DNA from 3 places in the Anaerobacillus sp. 63XJN7_5_ISO-PGPR-S23-430 genome. Region 2 is predicted to be linked to each of the others. Evidence: riboswitches for the same ligand, from Rfam matches in the RefSeq annotation. Region 2 holds a riboswitch; each other region holds the start of a gene.
The links. A riboswitch is a leader RNA that binds a small molecule or an ion and turns the genes downstream of it on or off. The one in region 2 is predicted to bind cobalamin.
Positions count from the first base shown of each region.

Region 1: linked by a shared signal. The riboswitch ahead of AC0VYJ_RS20385 (ABC transporter substrate-binding protein) and the one ahead of AC0VYJ_RS17995 (ribonucleoside-diphosphate reductase subunit alpha) in region 2 are both predicted to bind cobalamin.
Region 3: linked by a shared signal. The riboswitch ahead of AC0VYJ_RS02255 (acyl-CoA thioesterase) and the one ahead of AC0VYJ_RS17995 (ribonucleoside-diphosphate reductase subunit alpha) in region 2 are both predicted to bind cobalamin.

Region 1 is NZ_CM149686.1:3,955,872-3,961,523, forward strand. Features, by position in the region: gene AC0VYJ_RS20375 (adenosylcobinamide amidohydrolase) at 1-931, opposite strand, end outside; gene AC0VYJ_RS20380 (FecCD family ABC transporter permease) at 934-1,974, opposite strand; gene AC0VYJ_RS20385 (ABC transporter substrate-binding protein) at 1,958-2,941, opposite strand; cobalamin riboswitch at 3,080-3,264, opposite strand; gene AC0VYJ_RS20390 (DsbA family protein) at 3,405-4,109, opposite strand; gene AC0VYJ_RS20395 (DoxX family protein) at 4,121-4,510, opposite strand; gene AC0VYJ_RS20400 (M56 family metallopeptidase) at 4,570-5,412, opposite strand; gene AC0VYJ_RS20405 (BlaI/MecI/CopY family transcriptional regulator) at 5,414-5,652, opposite strand, start outside.
Region 2 is NZ_CM149686.1:3,441,210-3,446,861, reverse strand. Features, by position in the region: gene AC0VYJ_RS18010 (response regulator transcription factor) at 1-488, shown strand, start outside; gene AC0VYJ_RS18005 (sensor histidine kinase) at 427-1,797, shown strand; gene AC0VYJ_RS18000 (hypothetical protein) at 1,806-1,934, opposite strand; cobalamin riboswitch at 2,155-2,329, shown strand; gene AC0VYJ_RS17995 (ribonucleoside-diphosphate reductase subunit alpha) at 2,466-4,697, shown strand; gene AC0VYJ_RS17990 (ribonucleotide-diphosphate reductase subunit beta) at 4,712-5,652, shown strand, end outside.
Region 3 is NZ_CM149686.1:411,977-417,628, reverse strand. Features, by position in the region: gene AC0VYJ_RS02260 (AI-2E family transporter) at 26-1,105, opposite strand; gene AC0VYJ_RS02255 (acyl-CoA thioesterase) at 1,390-1,884, opposite strand; cobalamin riboswitch at 1,999-2,182, opposite strand; gene AC0VYJ_RS02250 (DsbA family protein) at 2,356-3,021, opposite strand; gene AC0VYJ_RS02245 (DoxX family protein) at 3,037-3,462, opposite strand; gene AC0VYJ_RS02240 (threonine/serine exporter family protein) at 3,565-4,011, opposite strand; gene AC0VYJ_RS02235 (threonine/serine exporter family protein) at 4,027-4,788, opposite strand; gene AC0VYJ_RS02230 (tetratricopeptide repeat protein) at 4,996-5,652, opposite strand, start outside.

The sequences.
Region 1 (5,652 bases), 510 kb from region 2:
GGCGGTTGACGAATGTGCGATACCAGCCAGTACCAGATCCTACAACACCCGAAGACATCGTCCGAAGCGGAAATGGTGTCGTGAGCGTGATCATGTTTTCTGACCGCTCAAGGTAGCGCTCATCAATAGTGAGATCGCGTTGATCCTCTGCCTGTTTTTCTGGTAATAAGAGCATTTGTGGCTTTGGAACGGTCGGATGCGGATGCTTTTCAATTTTTGTCCGATAAACCGATTGAATGCGCTGTTCGTTTAGGACGTCATTTGGCTTGTTGTGCATGTTGATTTTCCCATTTTCAAGAAGAAGTAGGCGGTCACAGTACAGACCTGCCAGATTCAAGTCGTGAAAAATCGAAATCACCGTTAGCCCCTGTTCGCGCGTCCATTTTTTTAAGAGATCGAGCAGTTCTTTTTGATAAGAAAGGTCGAGGTGGTTCGTCGGCTCGTCTAATAAGAGAATCTCGGGTTCCTGCGCAAGCGCCTGTGCGAGAAAGACGCGCTGACGCTCACCGCCTGAGAGTTCGTTCACGTAGTTATCCGCGAAGGCGGCGATTCCCGTTTGCTCCATTGTACGCTGTACAACCGCCTCGTCATGCTCGCTCCACATTTGAAACCATCCCGTCTGATGGGCGTAGCGTCCGAGCGAAACGGTTTCTTTAACGGTATAAGGAAAAGCCTGATCCGCATGCTGTGGAAGAACCGCGAGCACGCGCGCTAGCTGTTTCGCTGAGTAGCTTGAGAGCGGCTTATCTTTGAGCATGATTGAGCCGGACTTTGCCTTTAGAATGCCGCTAACCATTTTAAAAATAGTCGTTTTGCCGCTTCCGTTTGGTCCAACGATCCCGAGAAGCTCACCTTGATTCACATCAAACGAAATGTCATCAAGTACGTCGTGACCGGGGTATCCTCCTGTAACAGAATGTACGCTTAGCATGCTTATCCTCTTCTTTCCTTACGTCTTCGTATTAAAATAATGGCAAACACCGGGGCACCGATGAGCGATGTGATGACGCCAATCGGTAGTTCAGTTGGTGAAATGATCGTTCGTGAAATCAAATCAGCGATGATCAGAAAAGCAGCTCCAAGTAAAATGGATAGTGGCAGTAAATGCCTGTGATCCGGGCCCCATAGAAGGCGCGTTAAATGCGGAATCACAAGGCCAACGAAACCAATCGTTCCTGAAACCGCAACAGCTGCCCCTGTTAAAATCGAGCCGCCGATGAGAATCCAAAGCTTTCGTTTCGCGACGTTCACGCCGATATGCTGAGCGCGTTCTTCACCAAACGACATTGCGTTCAGCTCCCTGCTGCTAAAGAGCAGGATCCCTGAGCCGATGATGAAAAAGGGAAGAATAATTCCGATATATTCCCATCCTCGCATCGACACGCTTCCAAGGAGCCAGCCGATAATTTGACGAAGCTCCTCTCCAGTTAAAGCGATCATAAGTGACAGAAGTGAGCCAAGAAATGAGCTAAACACAATTCCTGTTAGGATGATCGTCTCCACGCGCATCGATCGCTCTATTTGTCGTGCGAAAAAGAGCACGAGAAAAATCGTGAGAATCGATGCAGCGATGCTCATAACTGGTAGGGTGAACATGCCGACAAACGGAATGGACAGGTTGAAAAACAGCACGAGTACCGCTCCAACTGATGCTCCGGATGAAACGCCGAGCACGTACGGATCCGCTAGTGGATTACGCAAAAGACCTTGAAAGGCGGCCCCTGCTATCGCAAGAGACGCCCCCACAAGACCTGCCAAAATGACGCGCGGCAAGCGAATATCCATCACAATTGTTGTAAACATTGGATCGGTTTTGCCTATGAATGGAAGGTGCAAAACTTCGCTTCCGATTAATTTTAGAATGGTAAGCACTGGAACTGAAACAGTACCGATTGAAATGCCAAGGAGCATGGCACCAATTAAGAGTGCTATCGCAATCGGATAGGCAATGAACCGTTTATTCAGCAAAAACATCCGGGTAAACCGCTTTTGCAAGTTCCTCTACTCCTTCAGTAAGACGAGGGCCAGAGCGCGTAACGAGGTCAGAGTGTACGTCAACAACCTGCTCTTCTTTGACAGCCGTTACGTCCTGCCAGCCGTCGCGGCTTAACACTTGTTCAACTGGCTTCTCTGTATAGTAGCCGTACGTTGTGATGATCACGTCAGGATTCGCTTCGATAATCGCTTCCTGATCCACCTGGTTCCAGCCTTCCTGATCGTGCGTCACGTTCTTCGCGTGAATCATCGTTAGCATGTCATCCATAAACGTATTCTTCCCTGGAGAGTAGATTTCAGGCGCAGGGGCAACTTCGACGAAGACATTTTTCTGATCTTCTTCACTAATGCTTTCTGCTTTTGCTTGAATGTCTTCAAGATCTTGCTTCATTTCATCGATCGTTGTTTCCGCTTCTTCCGTTTCACCAGTTGCTTGTCCGATCATTTCGATGGAAGCGTACACTTCATCGAAGCTTTTCGCATCGTTCACAACGAGTACGGTGATTCCAGCATCACGAAGCTGCTGTAGACCTGCTTCTGAGTTATGTGCGCTTGAGCCGTGTGCAAGTACGAGATCAGGCTTTAGAGAAATGATTTTCTCCACGTTAAATTCCATGCCGCCGATTTTTTCGATATCAGCCGTTTCTTCCGGATAGTTGGCGAAGTCAGATACGCCAACGACTTCTTCCCCTGCTCCCAGGTCGAAAAGGATCTCAGTGTTACTCGGGATTAAGGAGACAATTTTTTCAGGATCTTTTTCGATCGTAACATCCTGGTCCAATGCATCCGTTATCGTTACTGGGAAAGCGCTATCTTCTGACTGTTCAGCTTGCTCTGTATTCGCATTTCCTTCATTTGTCGCGCTGTTCTCTTCACTCGCTCCGCAACCTGCGATGATTCCTGTAACGAGAAAAAGTAAAACGAGTAGTGAATAAAGCTTTTTCATGTGTGTTTCTCCTCCTGTTTTCTGATGTCTCTAAACTAAAAAATCCCCACGCACGAGGGCATGAAGATGGTCGAATGGAAGTAACGGTGTGCCAAAGGCAGCACCTGAATCCGTTCGCACATCCCTATCCTCGTAGGCTGTTCGCGCTAGACTCAGGCAGGTCTCCTGGCTCATGGTTATCGCATGCTGCTCCTTCCCATTCGCTGTTACGAACAGTGGATTCTGCAGCAGGCGACCATTTACAGTGGCGGGACCGCGCTGGAATTGCACCAGCTTCCCTATTAAGTCTTCATTGAAAAGACACCTGAATCGATCACTATGTAATTGGTAACAGGTTTATTATACATGATTGCGGGAGTGGGGGGAACAGTTGTGTTTTGAGGGGGTCAGGCTCGCGCCTGACCCCCTTCACAAACAAAAAACCATCATTGTCCACCCACGGTGGACAATGATGGTAATTCCTTTACTCTTCCTTCGCTTCTTCTACCATTTTCTTCAGGTCATCAATTGTTTGTCCTTCAAACGGCTCGCCGTTCACAAAGAGAGCTGGTGTGCCAGTAACGTCGAGATCACGGGCTTTCGATAAGTCGTAGTCGATCGCCGCTTCTCCTTCGCCATCTTTAAAAGCTGCAAGAACCTGTTCAGCTTTTTCTTCATCAGTCACTTCTTTTAGCGTGTCTACAAGGTAATCTTCTGTGTAGATGTCCTGCTTTTCCGTGCCTTCTGTTTGCTTTTCATACATTAATGAGTGGAATTCCCAGAACACGTCATTCCCAAGCTCCTGGTACACCACTTCAGCAAATTCCGCTGAGCGATCGGAATCAACATTAATAAATGGATAGTTGATAAACGAGAATTTGATTTCCCCTGTTTGAATTAACTCTTGATCAATTTGCGGGAAAAAAGACTGTTCGAATGCTTTACAGTAAGGACATTTGTAATCTCCAAATTCAATCACTTCTACCTGCGCATTTTCATCACCGAGAAATGGTTGCTCCATCGCTTTTTCCTCTGAACCATCAGAACTCGAGCCGCTTGAAACGACGATCACGATTACGATAACTGCAGCGACAGCGGCCACTAACCAGTAGATCCATGCTTTCGATTTTTTCTGCGCATTAGCTATTGTTTGCTTGTTCGGTTGCTTTTTCTTATTCTTATTTGCCATGATTCTTCCTCCTATGATTGTTTCGAAAAGTATTTGTAATCAACGGAAATGGCTCCACCTCCGCTAATCAAAACAGCGACTGACATACCGAGAAGAGCAAGATCCAATTCATACCCTCCGATAAATCCTGTCGTTAGTTTAACCGTAAAGATCGCTCCTAGCATGACGATCATGAAAAGCAAAGAAACAATGCGTGTGCCTAGTCCTACGATCATAAGAAGACCTCCGACTAGTTCAATCGTTGCAACGACATACGCTAAACCACCCAAAATGCCAATGCTCTCGAAAAATCCAGCGGTATTTCCAATCCCTCCAGCAAATTTATCTAGGCCGTGAACCGTAAAAATAAGACCGAGAACGATTCGTAGTACGACAAGGGCAACGTTTTGTGATAAATTCATAAATTAATTCCCTCCTAATTTTAACACTACGATATGTAGTGTTTGTTTCCGAAAAAGAATTAGGGTGTCGCCACCATAAACATGATGGATAACCCTAACACAATATAAAGTGAGTAAAGTACTGTCCCAACAGGCAACGTTACGTGCACTTCTTTTTCTGGCGCAAGAATATGTTGTATGCGATCGTTCACAGACGTTTCCGCAAAAGATACAGCAAAAGCATGACGCTGTCTGTGATCGCTTTTTAATAGTTTTAATAACGCGCTACTAAGATCAAGCATATTTGCTTCTTTCATCGCAAACCGATCCGCGGCAATTTCGCGTAGCGTGTGATAGTGATTTGATACCCATTTCAAAATCGGCACGTACCAAAGCGCGTGGACGAGAAGGGTGATGATAAATTTTTTCAATGGATCACGATGCTGCTGATGAAAAGTTTCGTGATAAATCACGGCGCGCAGCTCTTCTTTGCTCAACAGGCTAACTAGTTCAGTCGAAAGAACTATTTTGGGTTTAATCATTCCATATGTAAGCGCGATAGGCTCATCGCTTCTAATCACCTGGAGTGCCTGCTTTCCTAAATCGAAATTCCGAATGACTACCTGTGTGACAGTGTCTTCACGAAGAAGCGACAGCCGTTTCGAAAAGGTGACATATCGATAAATTTGCTTCACGATCATCATCACGATTAATGAAAATGTTGAGAGAATCAGAACTTCTAATAGCATGTTCATAGATGATAAACCGATCGCGCGAAGCATATTATGGCAGGCTTCAAGTACGCTTAACATAAGCGTCCAGTTCGAATATAAATGCAGACTGTATAGTGACATTTGAACAATCATCGTGGCTACAAGAAAAAAAGACAGCATAAACAAAAATCGCGGCTGTTTTATTCTCATCTTACTTCTCCTTTAGCTGCTTGATTTTTTGCTCAAGCTTTTCGATCAAAACTGGATCCGCTTCATCGAGCGCATCAAGCATATGATTCACAGCAAGCGGACCAAATTCATCCATTAGATCCTTTGTTAATTCCTTCGATTGCGTTTGTAAAAAATCTTCTTTCGATAGAAGCGGCTTAAACATTGACGTGCGCTTTTCAACTCGTTTTACTAGAATTCCTTTATCCACGAGACGATTCA
Region 2 (5,652 bases):
TAAGAAAGTATTCTTACATTCCCGTTATCGTTGTTTCCGCAAGAGATGAAGAGCTTGATCGGATACTAGGCCTTGAACTTGGCGCTGATGATTACTTAACGAAACCTTTTAGCCCTAGAGAACTTGTTGTGCGTATTAAGAATCTATTCAAACGGATGAATCGCCTAGAGAAAAACCATTCTTCACAAGAAATTACTGTTCAGAACGTACGTTTAAATAAGAAAAAACGACTGTTATTAGTGAATGAGGAAGAAATGCCTTTAACGCCGAAAGAGTACGATGTGCTCGCCTATCTCCTCCAACATCCAGGACAACCGTTTACAAGAGAGAGATTAATTGAAGCCATTTGGGGTTATCAATATGTAGGTGATGGTAGGATTATTGATGACCTTGTGAAAAGGCTACGTAAAAAGATGTCAGATGCAAATGCGCAAGCGAAGATTGCAACAGTTTGGGGGTACGGCTATAAAATCGATGAAGAAGTTTAATATCGGTACCAAATTGTTTCTTAGTTATATCGTTCTTATTGTTGTTATTCTGCTTATTACTACTATTTCATTTCAATATTTATTTCAAGAATATCTTGTGCGCGAAACGAGAGAACAGCTGCAAAAAGAGGGATTGCAAATTAGTCAGATGCTCGAAGATCGACAGTGGAAGGGCGAAAATCCACCTAATGGGTTACTTGATCGCAGAAGAATTGAAATGGCAGGCAATTTAATCTCATCTCAATTTATAATTTATAATGCAAACGAGAAGGCAATTTATTCGAATGTCGATGAAGTGGTTCGAATTGATTATGAAGAAAACAAAGGAAAATTATATGTTACAGAGGAAGTGCCAATTAGTCTTTCACGAGAGCAAGTTGGCAGTATTGTGCTATTTACGAAGGTAGAAAGTCTTGAAGGTTTCAATCGGATTATTCAGCAATCACAGGCTGTTAGTCTTTTAGTATCTGCTGCTGTTGCCGTGCTCCTTGCTGCTATTATGCAGAAAGGAATAGCGGGGCCAACTCGATTACTTGCCAATCACATGAGGGAATTTACGATGCGCAAGGAACAACCCCCGTTGACGCTTAAAACAAAGGATGAAATCAATGAACTTGCTAAGACATTTCAAGAACTAACGGAGCAACTTCGAAAAAATGATTTTGATCAGAAGGAATTCCTTCAAAATGCGTCTCATGAATTAAAAACACCTCTAATGGCCATTCAAGGGAATGCGGAAGGGATTCTAGATGAAGTAATCGTAGGACAGGACGTCGAGTATAGTCTTGAAGTGATCGTGAAAGAAACGCAGCGTTTAAAAAAGATCGTGCAGGACATTTCTTATTTAACTAGGTTAGAAACAGTAGATGAATCTTTTACTTATGAAGTAGTCGATCTTCATCACGTGTTGATGGAAGTCATCACTGTGGTAAAACCACTTGCACATCAACGGCAAATAGAGGTAAGGTATGACATTGATCATACCATAGACCTTAAGATGGACAGTGATAAAATGAAGCAAGCTTTTATGAATATTTTCGGTAATGCCCTTCGATTCGCTTCATCCGTTATAGAAGTACATGTCCACCAAGATAATCGTCAAGTTTATATTGAGGTTGAAGATGATGGTAAAGGCTTTGGCGAGAATCCAGAGCGCGTTTTTGAACGATTTTATACAGGTGACAAGTCAGGTTCTGGCATTGGTCTATCGATTACGAAAACAATAGTAGAAAAGCATAATGGTAACATTTACGCCGAAGACAATAAAAAGGGAGGAAGGATCGTGATCTCGATTCCTTTTCAATCGTAGTTAGAACTTTATGTTTTATGCTCACTTAACTTTTGTAGAATTTCTTTGCTTTCTTGTTCACTCAAAATACCGAATTTCTGACAGAGTTGTGTATAGCCAGCCAATTTCTTAAAATTAACCGAAGATGATCTTTTCATCATACTCACCTTTCTTTCCTTCAGGAAACTTTTTTAGGTATCAACAATATATGCATGAGCAGGTTGAAAGTGATAGGTGAGTGTCTTTAGAGTTGAAATAAATCTAAGTCAATGTAACAATAAAGCTTGTGCTAAATTAAAGCATCATGTAAGATGGAGTTATCAATATTTAGTGATATATAAATGTTTGGAATACTATATATGGGTAAAATGTACGTAATTTAATAATTGAGTATACGGTGTCGTAGAACGACTTAATAGGGAATCCGGTCGAATCCGGAGCTGTCCCCGCAACTGTCGTGTGGACGAGGCAAGAAACCACTGGAGTTAATTCCGGGAAGGCTTGCCAAGGAAGAAGCACAAGCCAGTAGACCTGCCGTATAGTCAAAAACGTTTCTATTCTTCGGGGGTTGAGGGTGAGAAATGGCAGGGTAAATGTACGAGTATGTCCATTTATACGTTGTCGTTTTCTCCAGGCTCACTCTTCCGAGAGTGAGCTTTTTATTTTGGATGGATAAAGGAGAGAGGTATATGAGTACTGTAGCAGAAATGACAGTAACAAAAATGATGGAGGAAGTAAGAACGCTCCTAGATGAGTACCCGTCACTTGCTAGTGAGAGTTTTATTGAAAAAACAATTGATGGTATTTCAGAAGAATCAACGCAAGAAGAGGTTGGTAACATTCTAGTTTTAAATGCCCTTGAACGAATCAGCGCAACAGAACCTGACTGGACTTATGTGGCAGCAGCTTTTCATCTTCATTCGCTCTATCGTAAATCTCTTTCACATCGTTCTGAGAAAGAGGTATATGGTGGGGGAAGCTTCTATCGCCTTCTTCAACAGCTGACAGATGAAGGGATTTATAACAAGGCACTCCTTCAGTCTTATTCCAAGAATGAAGTAGGGCAAGTTGCTAAGTTAATCGAGCCATCAAGAGATCGTTTGTTTACATACATCGGACTACGAACGCTCGCAGACCGCTATCTAGCTACAGATCATGATAAGAATGTGTATGAATTACCTCAAGAGCGCTTTCTAGTCATTGCTATGACGCTCATGGTAAATGAACCAAAAGATAAGAGATTAAATCTAATTGAAGAAGCGTATTGGGCGCTATCTAATTTATATATGACAGTAGCAACGCCTACTCTTTCAAATGCAGGAAAAAGCTATGGACAGCTAAGCTCATGCTTTATCGATACGGTGGATGACAGTCTTAGAGGAATCTATGACAGCAATACAGATGTAGCGACCGTTTCGAAAAATGGTGGAGGAATTGGAGCATATCTCGGGAAAATTCGTTCTCGTGGTAGTGATATTAAAGGGTTTAAAGGAAATTCATCTGGGGTTTTACCGTGGATGAAGCAATTAAACAATACAGCTGTGAGCGTAGACCAGCTAGGACAGCGTCAAGGTGCTGTTGCTGTTTATCTTGATGTCTGGCATAAGGATGTTTTCGAATTTCTTGATGCCAAGCTTAATAACGGAGACGAACGAATGAGGACACATGATCTTTTCACGGGTCTTTGTATTCCAGATATCTTTATGGAAGCAGTGGAAGACCGTGGAGACTGGCATTTATTTGATCCTCATGAAGTACGCCAGGTGATGGGCTTTTCACTAGAAGATGTGTATGACAAAGAAAAAGGATCAGGAGAGTTTCGTATGAAATATAGGCAATGTGTGAACCATCCTGAGCTTTCAAGAAAAACCGTGCCGGCTATTGAGATTATGAAGCGAGTCATGAAATCACAATTGGAAACTGGGACGCCTTATATGTTCTATCGAGATACGGTGAATCGAGCGAATCCGAATAAGCATGCTGGTATGATCTATGCTTCCAATCTTTGTACGGAAATTATGCAAAATATGAGTGCAACGACCGTTGAAGAGGAATTCACGAAAGACGGTAAGATTATCATTACGAAAACGCCTGGTGACTATGTCGTTTGTAATCTATCAAGTATTAATCTTGGGCGTGCGGTTACAGCTAATGCACTAGAGCGATTAATTCCAATTCAAGTAAGAATGCTGGATAACGTGATCGATATTAATACGATCGAAGTGCCTCAAGCCCAGTTAACGAATGAGAAGTATAGAAGCATTGGTCTTGGAACGTTTGGTTGGCATCACCTCCTTGCGAAAAAAGAGATTGTCTGGGAAAGTCATGAAGCGGCAGACTATGCGGACGAACTATATGAAACAATCAATTATTTAACGATACAGGCAAGTCATGAGCTTGCCGTTGAAAAAGGAAGCTACTCTCTCTTTGAAGGCTCTGATTGGCAAAATGGGGAGTACTTTAATCAACGAGGTTACGTTAGTGAAAAATGGCAGTCCCTTAAGGAAAGGGTCCAAACGAATGGTGTCAGAAACGCCTATCTTTTAGCGGTTGCCCCTAACAGTTCAACAAGTTTAATAGCCGGATCAACAGCATCAATCGATCCGATTTTTCAAAAAGAATACTCTGAGGAAAAGAAGAACTATAAAATTCCTGTTACAGCGCCTGATCTTTCACCTGAAACGACCTGGTATTACAAATCGGCTTATCACATTGATCAGCTTTGGAGTATTGAGCAGAATGCAGCCAGACAGCGTCATGTGGACCAATCAATATCGTTTAATATCTATGTGCAAAGTACTGTAAAAGCGAAAGACTTACTGAACATTCATATAACAGCCTGGAGAAAAGGTTTGAAAACAACCTACTATACACGAAGTACATCTGTAGATATTGACGACTGTGAAAGTTGCGCAAGCTAAAGGAGGAATTGGAATTGACTACGATTCAACAAAGAAAGCTATACGATGTCTCCGCACCAAATAGCTCGACTGGAATTATCAATGGGGAAAGCTCAAACGTTTTAAATTGGGATGATGTCCGTTTTAGCTGGGCATATCCTATGTACAAAAATATGTTAGGAAACTTTTGGACTCCGTTTGAAATTAATATGTCGAACGACGTGAAGCAATGGGAAGCATTAAGCGAAGATGAGCAAGATACGTTTAAGAAAATTATTGGCCTTCTTGCCTTCCTAGATTCGATTCAAACTGATTATTCAAGTAAGGTTGCGGATTATTTAACAGATTCAAGCCTTTCTGCGCTCATGCAGGTGCTTTCGTTCCAGGAAGTTGTACATAATCAGTCATATAGCTATGTACTTTCTTCCATTGTAAATAAAAATGAGCAAGACCGCATTTTTGAATATTGGAAGCATGATGACGTGCTCTTAGAACGAAACCAATTTATTGCTTCTGGTTATGAAGCATTTGTTAAAAATCCAACACCACAAACGTTTTTTGAATCGATTGTTTATGACATTATTCTTGAAGGACTTTTCTTCTACGCCGGGTTCGCTTTCTTTTATAACCTTGCTCGAAATCAAAAGATGGTGTCTACCTCAACAATGATTAACTATATTAACCGCGATGAGCAGCTGCATGTGACGTTGTTCGTTAATATAGTGAAAGAATTATTCAATGAGCATCCTGAACTGAATACGAAAGAAAATCATGATTTCATCACGAATACATTTCGTGAAGCTGCTGAGCTTGAGATGAAATGGGGAGAATACATTATTGGTAATCGATTCCCTGGTATTACAATGAACGAACTCAATGACTACATTAAATTTATGGCAAACAATCGCGTCAATCAGCTTGGTATCGAACGCCCATTTGAAGGTCACCGAGAGAACCCTATGCGGTGGATCAAAGC
Region 3 (5,652 bases), 1.3 Mb from region 2:
CTCAATGAAGTAGGGGCTTTTACCGTTATTCAGTTAATTCGGATCGATGCCGTATTCGATAAAATTCATAGAAATTCTTAACGATGACCTTAATGACGGAGTAAAGTGGAATAGCAATCAGCATCCCAATGAACCCATATAAAGCCGCTGCTACAATTAGTAGTAAAATGATGGTTAAAGGGTGTATGTTTAACCTTTTACCTAAGACAACAGGCGCTACCAGGTTTCCTTCTAACTGTTGAACAACTATCGTAATAATAATCACATACAAGGCTAACATCGGTTCTTGTGTTAAAGCGACAACCAGAGCAGGTATCACACCAATAATTGGTCCGAAAAATGGGACCACTGCTGTGATCATCACAAATAGTCCTAATATTAATGCATAAGGTAGTCCAATGATTAAATAACCAACATACATTAGGACACCGTCTACGATTGCTACAATAATTTGTCCGATAATATAGGCCGATAAAGTTTTATCAACCTTATGAAGGATCTGTTCTCCTTCACCCTGATGTTTATTTGGAATAAATCTTAGGAGAAATGGGCTTAATTTATGATCATCTTTAAGAAAATAGAATAAGACAAAAGGTACGATTACAAGGACTGTCGTAGCACTTGTTAATGCACTCACAACCTGCATAATATGATCACCGAGGCTTTGCGTTAAATTACCTAAATAGCTCGTTGCTTTTTGTTGAAGGTTTTCTACAGAAAGCATCCCCATATCATTTTTCTCCATCATTTTCTCAGCTTCTTTTGCTGATTCTTTCAGCTTCTCAGGCAACTCCTTCGAAAACTCTGAAACCTGACTCTGAATCGGATTTGCTAGAAAAGTGAATCCAGTATAGAGGATACCCGCAATCCCTATAAACACAATTAAAATCGCGACAATATCTGATACAAATGGAATCTTTTTTAATAACTTAACAATAGGCTTGATTGCATAATACAAAAAACCAGCAATTAGTACTGGATAAAACAATGTACCTATAATTGTTTTCACCGGTTTCAATAAATCTAATTCTGTCAAAAAGAAAAAACAGATTAATAATAGAATAATACCTGTTATATACTTGAAGAAATCATGTCTAATCCACATTGGCCGTCTCCTTTGTTTTTATTCATTTCACTCTCATCCCTATACCACTCAACACTCTTTTACTAACTTGATTTCCACAAAAAGTTTCCGATTCCAGGGGATCTAAAAAGGAACCTCTCTCGTAAATATTGTTTCTATAAGAGTGAGGGGTGATTCCCTCTCCAATCAGCTAAATGTGGTTTTAAATACAAAACTACCATCTTTTAGGAATGAACCAAAATATAACGATAAAATGTCTCACGACTAACAAAAGAGAGCCGGAATACTCCAGCCCTCTTTTCTGGTTATAACAACGTTAGGATTCCCCCTAGATTCTTGCTTGTTTCTTTACGATCTAATCTTGTTTGAGCTCTTTTTTGGGCTAGCTCGTTAAGCTGCTTTTCCCCTTCAGTTTCCGGCTGAATTCCAGGTACTTTCATTGGTCTACCGTCGAGAAGGGCTACAAACGTAATAAAACACGTCGCTGCTATACGATTGGCACCCGTTAAAAGGTGTTCGGCGTTTACTTTCACAAAAACTTCCATTGAGCTTTTACCTGTCCATATGACAAAAGCTTCATAATGAATCGAATCCTCTTCCGTTATAGGATGTAAAAACTCCACCGTATCCATAGACACTGTCACGCATTCTAGACGAGAATGCCTTGTCGCCGCGATTGATGCTAGCATATCCATATCGGCAAGGAGTTTACCCCCAAATAATGTTCCATGGCTGTTAAGGTCAGGCGGAAAAATACGGCTGCTCTTATACACTCTTGATTCGCTTACATTCTTTTTCATATCATCTCTCCTTTTCTAAACAATAAAAAATGCATACTCTTTTCATAAGAGCATGCATAACAAATAGACTTTTCCCAGTCTTCTCCGTTACACCCCCCTATCGTCCGTAGGTCAATCAGTGCTTTAGAAAAGGCAGGTCTCCTGGCTTGAAGCTTTGTTGAACGAATGCCCCTTCCCTATCATTGATAAGTGGGGTAACGCACCGTCCTTACTTCTTACAGTGGCGGGACCGCATTGGATTTTCACCAATTTCCCTATTAAGTACTGGAATCAGTACACCTTTTCCATTTTATTCAATTGTACTTCTCTATTCTTCATGCCGGGGATCCAAAAGTCAATACCATTCGTTAATCAAACGTTTGTTTAACTATTTATACCTTAAACAAACGTTTATTTAATGATTTTTCCGCCTGCAGAGGAACCAATTAATTAGAATGCAACAAAAAAAAGACGCCTTCACAGCGCCTTTATTTATTCGTCGGTTGAATCCTCAACCATTTGTTTTAATTCAGATAAACTAGTTCCGTCAAAACGCTTACCATCTACAAATAAGGTAGGCGTTTCTGAAACATTCTTTTTATTTGCATAAGCAAGGTCAGCTTCTACTCGTTTCTCACCTGCACCACTCTTATAGGCTTTAACAACTCTGTCCGTTTCTTCTTCACTAACTAGACCACTAAGGGTTTTCGTTAAGAAAGATTCAGTTAAAACATCTTTCGTCTCAGATCCTTTTTTATGTTTGTCATACAGAACATGATGAAATTGCCAAAATACATCATTACCTAATTCTTGATAAACAACCTCAGCAAATTCAGCAGCCCTCGTGGAATCTTTATAGAGGAACGGATAATGGACAAAGTAAAATTTTGCTTTCTCAGTTGCTAATAATTCCTCTTGGATTTTTGGAAGCAAAGATTCATTAAAGGATTGACATGAAGAGCATTTATAATCACCAAATTGCACAATTTCAACTGGCGCTGTTTCCTCACCCAAGTGCGGTTGAGAATCTAATTTAAATCCTTTTGTATTTGCAAATGGATGAAACAGAAAGTTAATAAACAAAAATAGAATAACGAGTCCCGCAAATAATAATAACCATCTGGCACCCGGTTTTAACTTCTTTTTTGGTTTAGCCATTCAGTCACTTCCTCTTTAATCCTTTGTTACTTTCTCCTGATCGATCTTAAACGACCAACCTTTTCTCTTAAGGTATGTTGAAAGACTATATGGACCGCCGCCTCCTAGAAATAAAGACACTGACATAGCTAGAAAAGCAATGTCTAGTTCATAACCGCCCAGCATTCCAGTTGATCTCTTTACAAAGAGAAGAGCTCCTAATAAAATCATGGAAAACAGTACGCTGACAATTCGCGTTCCTAAGCCGAGAATCATCAAAACTCCTCCAGTTAACTCAACTATAGCCACAACATAAGCAAGAAAACCAGAAATACCGATTGTCTCAAAAAAAGCTACTGTATTCGTGATCCCTTCAGAAAACTTTAAAAAACCATGAGCAAAAAAAAGCATACCTACGACCAATCGAATTGTTAACAACCCGAGATGGGGATAGGTTTTCATTATTGATCCTCCCCAGATACTAACATTATTTGACACCGTTCGACACAGTTATCCAACTAAACGTTATCATAATGAATGCCTACATTGCAAAAGGATGAAGACCTATTTCTGCCCCCTTGCGAGTGTGGAATGCCGTATGATTTGATTGATCACTTCCGAAAATACTAACCCTACTGCAATGGATCCCGATATCATAAATGCTCTGGCTGCAAGGTTAATGGCACTATTGTAATCATTTTGAACGAAATTCCTCATCGCATCGTAAGCCAGACCACCTGGAACAAGCGGAATAATCCCCGCTACACTAAATATAATGACTGGTGTCCGATACACCTTTGCAAAAACCTGACTAATAACAGCGATGACAAATGAGGCTGTTACAGTGGCGATGACAGCATCAATACCTGATGCCTCCATTCCGTAATAAATCATCCAGCCACACATGCCAACAAACCCGCCTTTAATAAGGGAGGATTTAGGAGCGTTAAATAATAATCCAAACGCTGCACTTGCCACAAAGCTCGTCAAAACCTGAGCAATAATTGTCATAATTGTCCTCCCTTTCTATAAAAATGATACAACAAGGGCAATGCCTGCTCCAATCGCAAATGCGGTAAGAAAGGCTTCTGCGCCTTTAGATAGGCCAGATATTAAATGCCCCGCCATTAAATCCCTTACAGCATTCGTGATTAATAGACCAGGAACAAGTGGCATCACTGAACCAATAATAATTTTATCAAGTTGCCCACCGATTCCAGTAGACACAAAAAGGACAGCGAGTAATCCTATGACAAATGAAGCAAGGAACTCTGAGAAGAATTTTATCGGTACAAGGCGGTTAAATAGTGAAACACTATAAAAGCCACCTCCCCCTGCAAGAACTGCCGGAAGAAAATCTCCCCACTCCCCTTGAAACATAATTAGAAAACAACCGCTTGCAATCGCAGCAGCAACTAACTGCTTAGGAAATGTATACCGCTCGGTCATTTTATCCAATTGGTCAAGCTCTTCATAAGCTTCCTTAATCGAAAGACCACCGCTGCTAATTCTCCTCGATATACTATTTACCTTCGTTACTTTATCTAAATCCGTCGTGCGCTCTGAAATGCGCATCAACTGTGTTTTGGAAGGTTCAGGACCTTCTAAAGAGAAAATAATCCCAGTAGGGGTTACGTAACTATTCGAATGCGTTGCCCCATAAGCGTCCGCAATTCTAGTCATCGTATCTTCTACACGGTAAGTTTCACCGCCATTTTGCAGCATTACCTTTCCAGCCAAAAGGCATACTTGAATAATGTCATAGGCATAACTCGTTTGATTTTCCATACGTCGCTCCTGACAACCGTGAAGTATTCATTGTTCGTTGTTTCTTAGTTTATATGAACCTACTTATGTTTATCAAATGTAATATAAAAAGAAGACGATCATTTTGATTGTCACTTTAACAAAAAGGCTATGTTAGCTTATACTGTTGATTCCCGATTTTAGGCTCATTAATATAGCCAAAAAAAATAGCGCTGGCATAAGCCAGCGCTATTGTTGAGACACTCTTTGCATTTTAGAATAAATCGACATATAGGTATTCGATTCCTCCACTTTACCCATCTCACGATATACCTTCGTCAACCACTGAACAGGGGTTGGGTCCGTTGGATGCAGCTCCATCTCCCAATCGAAGCAGGTAATTGCTTCATCATATTGTTTAAGTTTATGGTAGAGCTTACCTAGCTGAAATTGCTTATCTGGATCATCTTGAATATCCGCCATTGTTTGTAGCGTTGATAGGATAGAGAGATCTTGGTTTTTCTCGAATAAAGGCTTCACCCAGCTATAGACGTATCCCAATCCAAATTCATGCAGCATCCTAGGGATAAGTGCTTGAAGTAAACCATCTAGATAAGGACGATTTTCTTTACGTTCCAAACAGCTTTGAAGGGAAGGATAATCAAAGGTTTTGAAATTTGTAGTCTCATCTTGAAATGCACTTAGAAGAAGGTCATATTCACTTTGGGTGATTTCACCTTTTCGTTCTGTCATTAATTGAATGGCTTCACTTGTTTTATTTAAATACATTAGAGCTTGAAAAGCATTGTTTCTTAGAGTTTTATGGTGAGGTGCTTCTGCATACATCAATGATAGCAGACGGGCTCGCTCAGATTCAGAGAGCGTAACATCGATGAGAGATAGTGG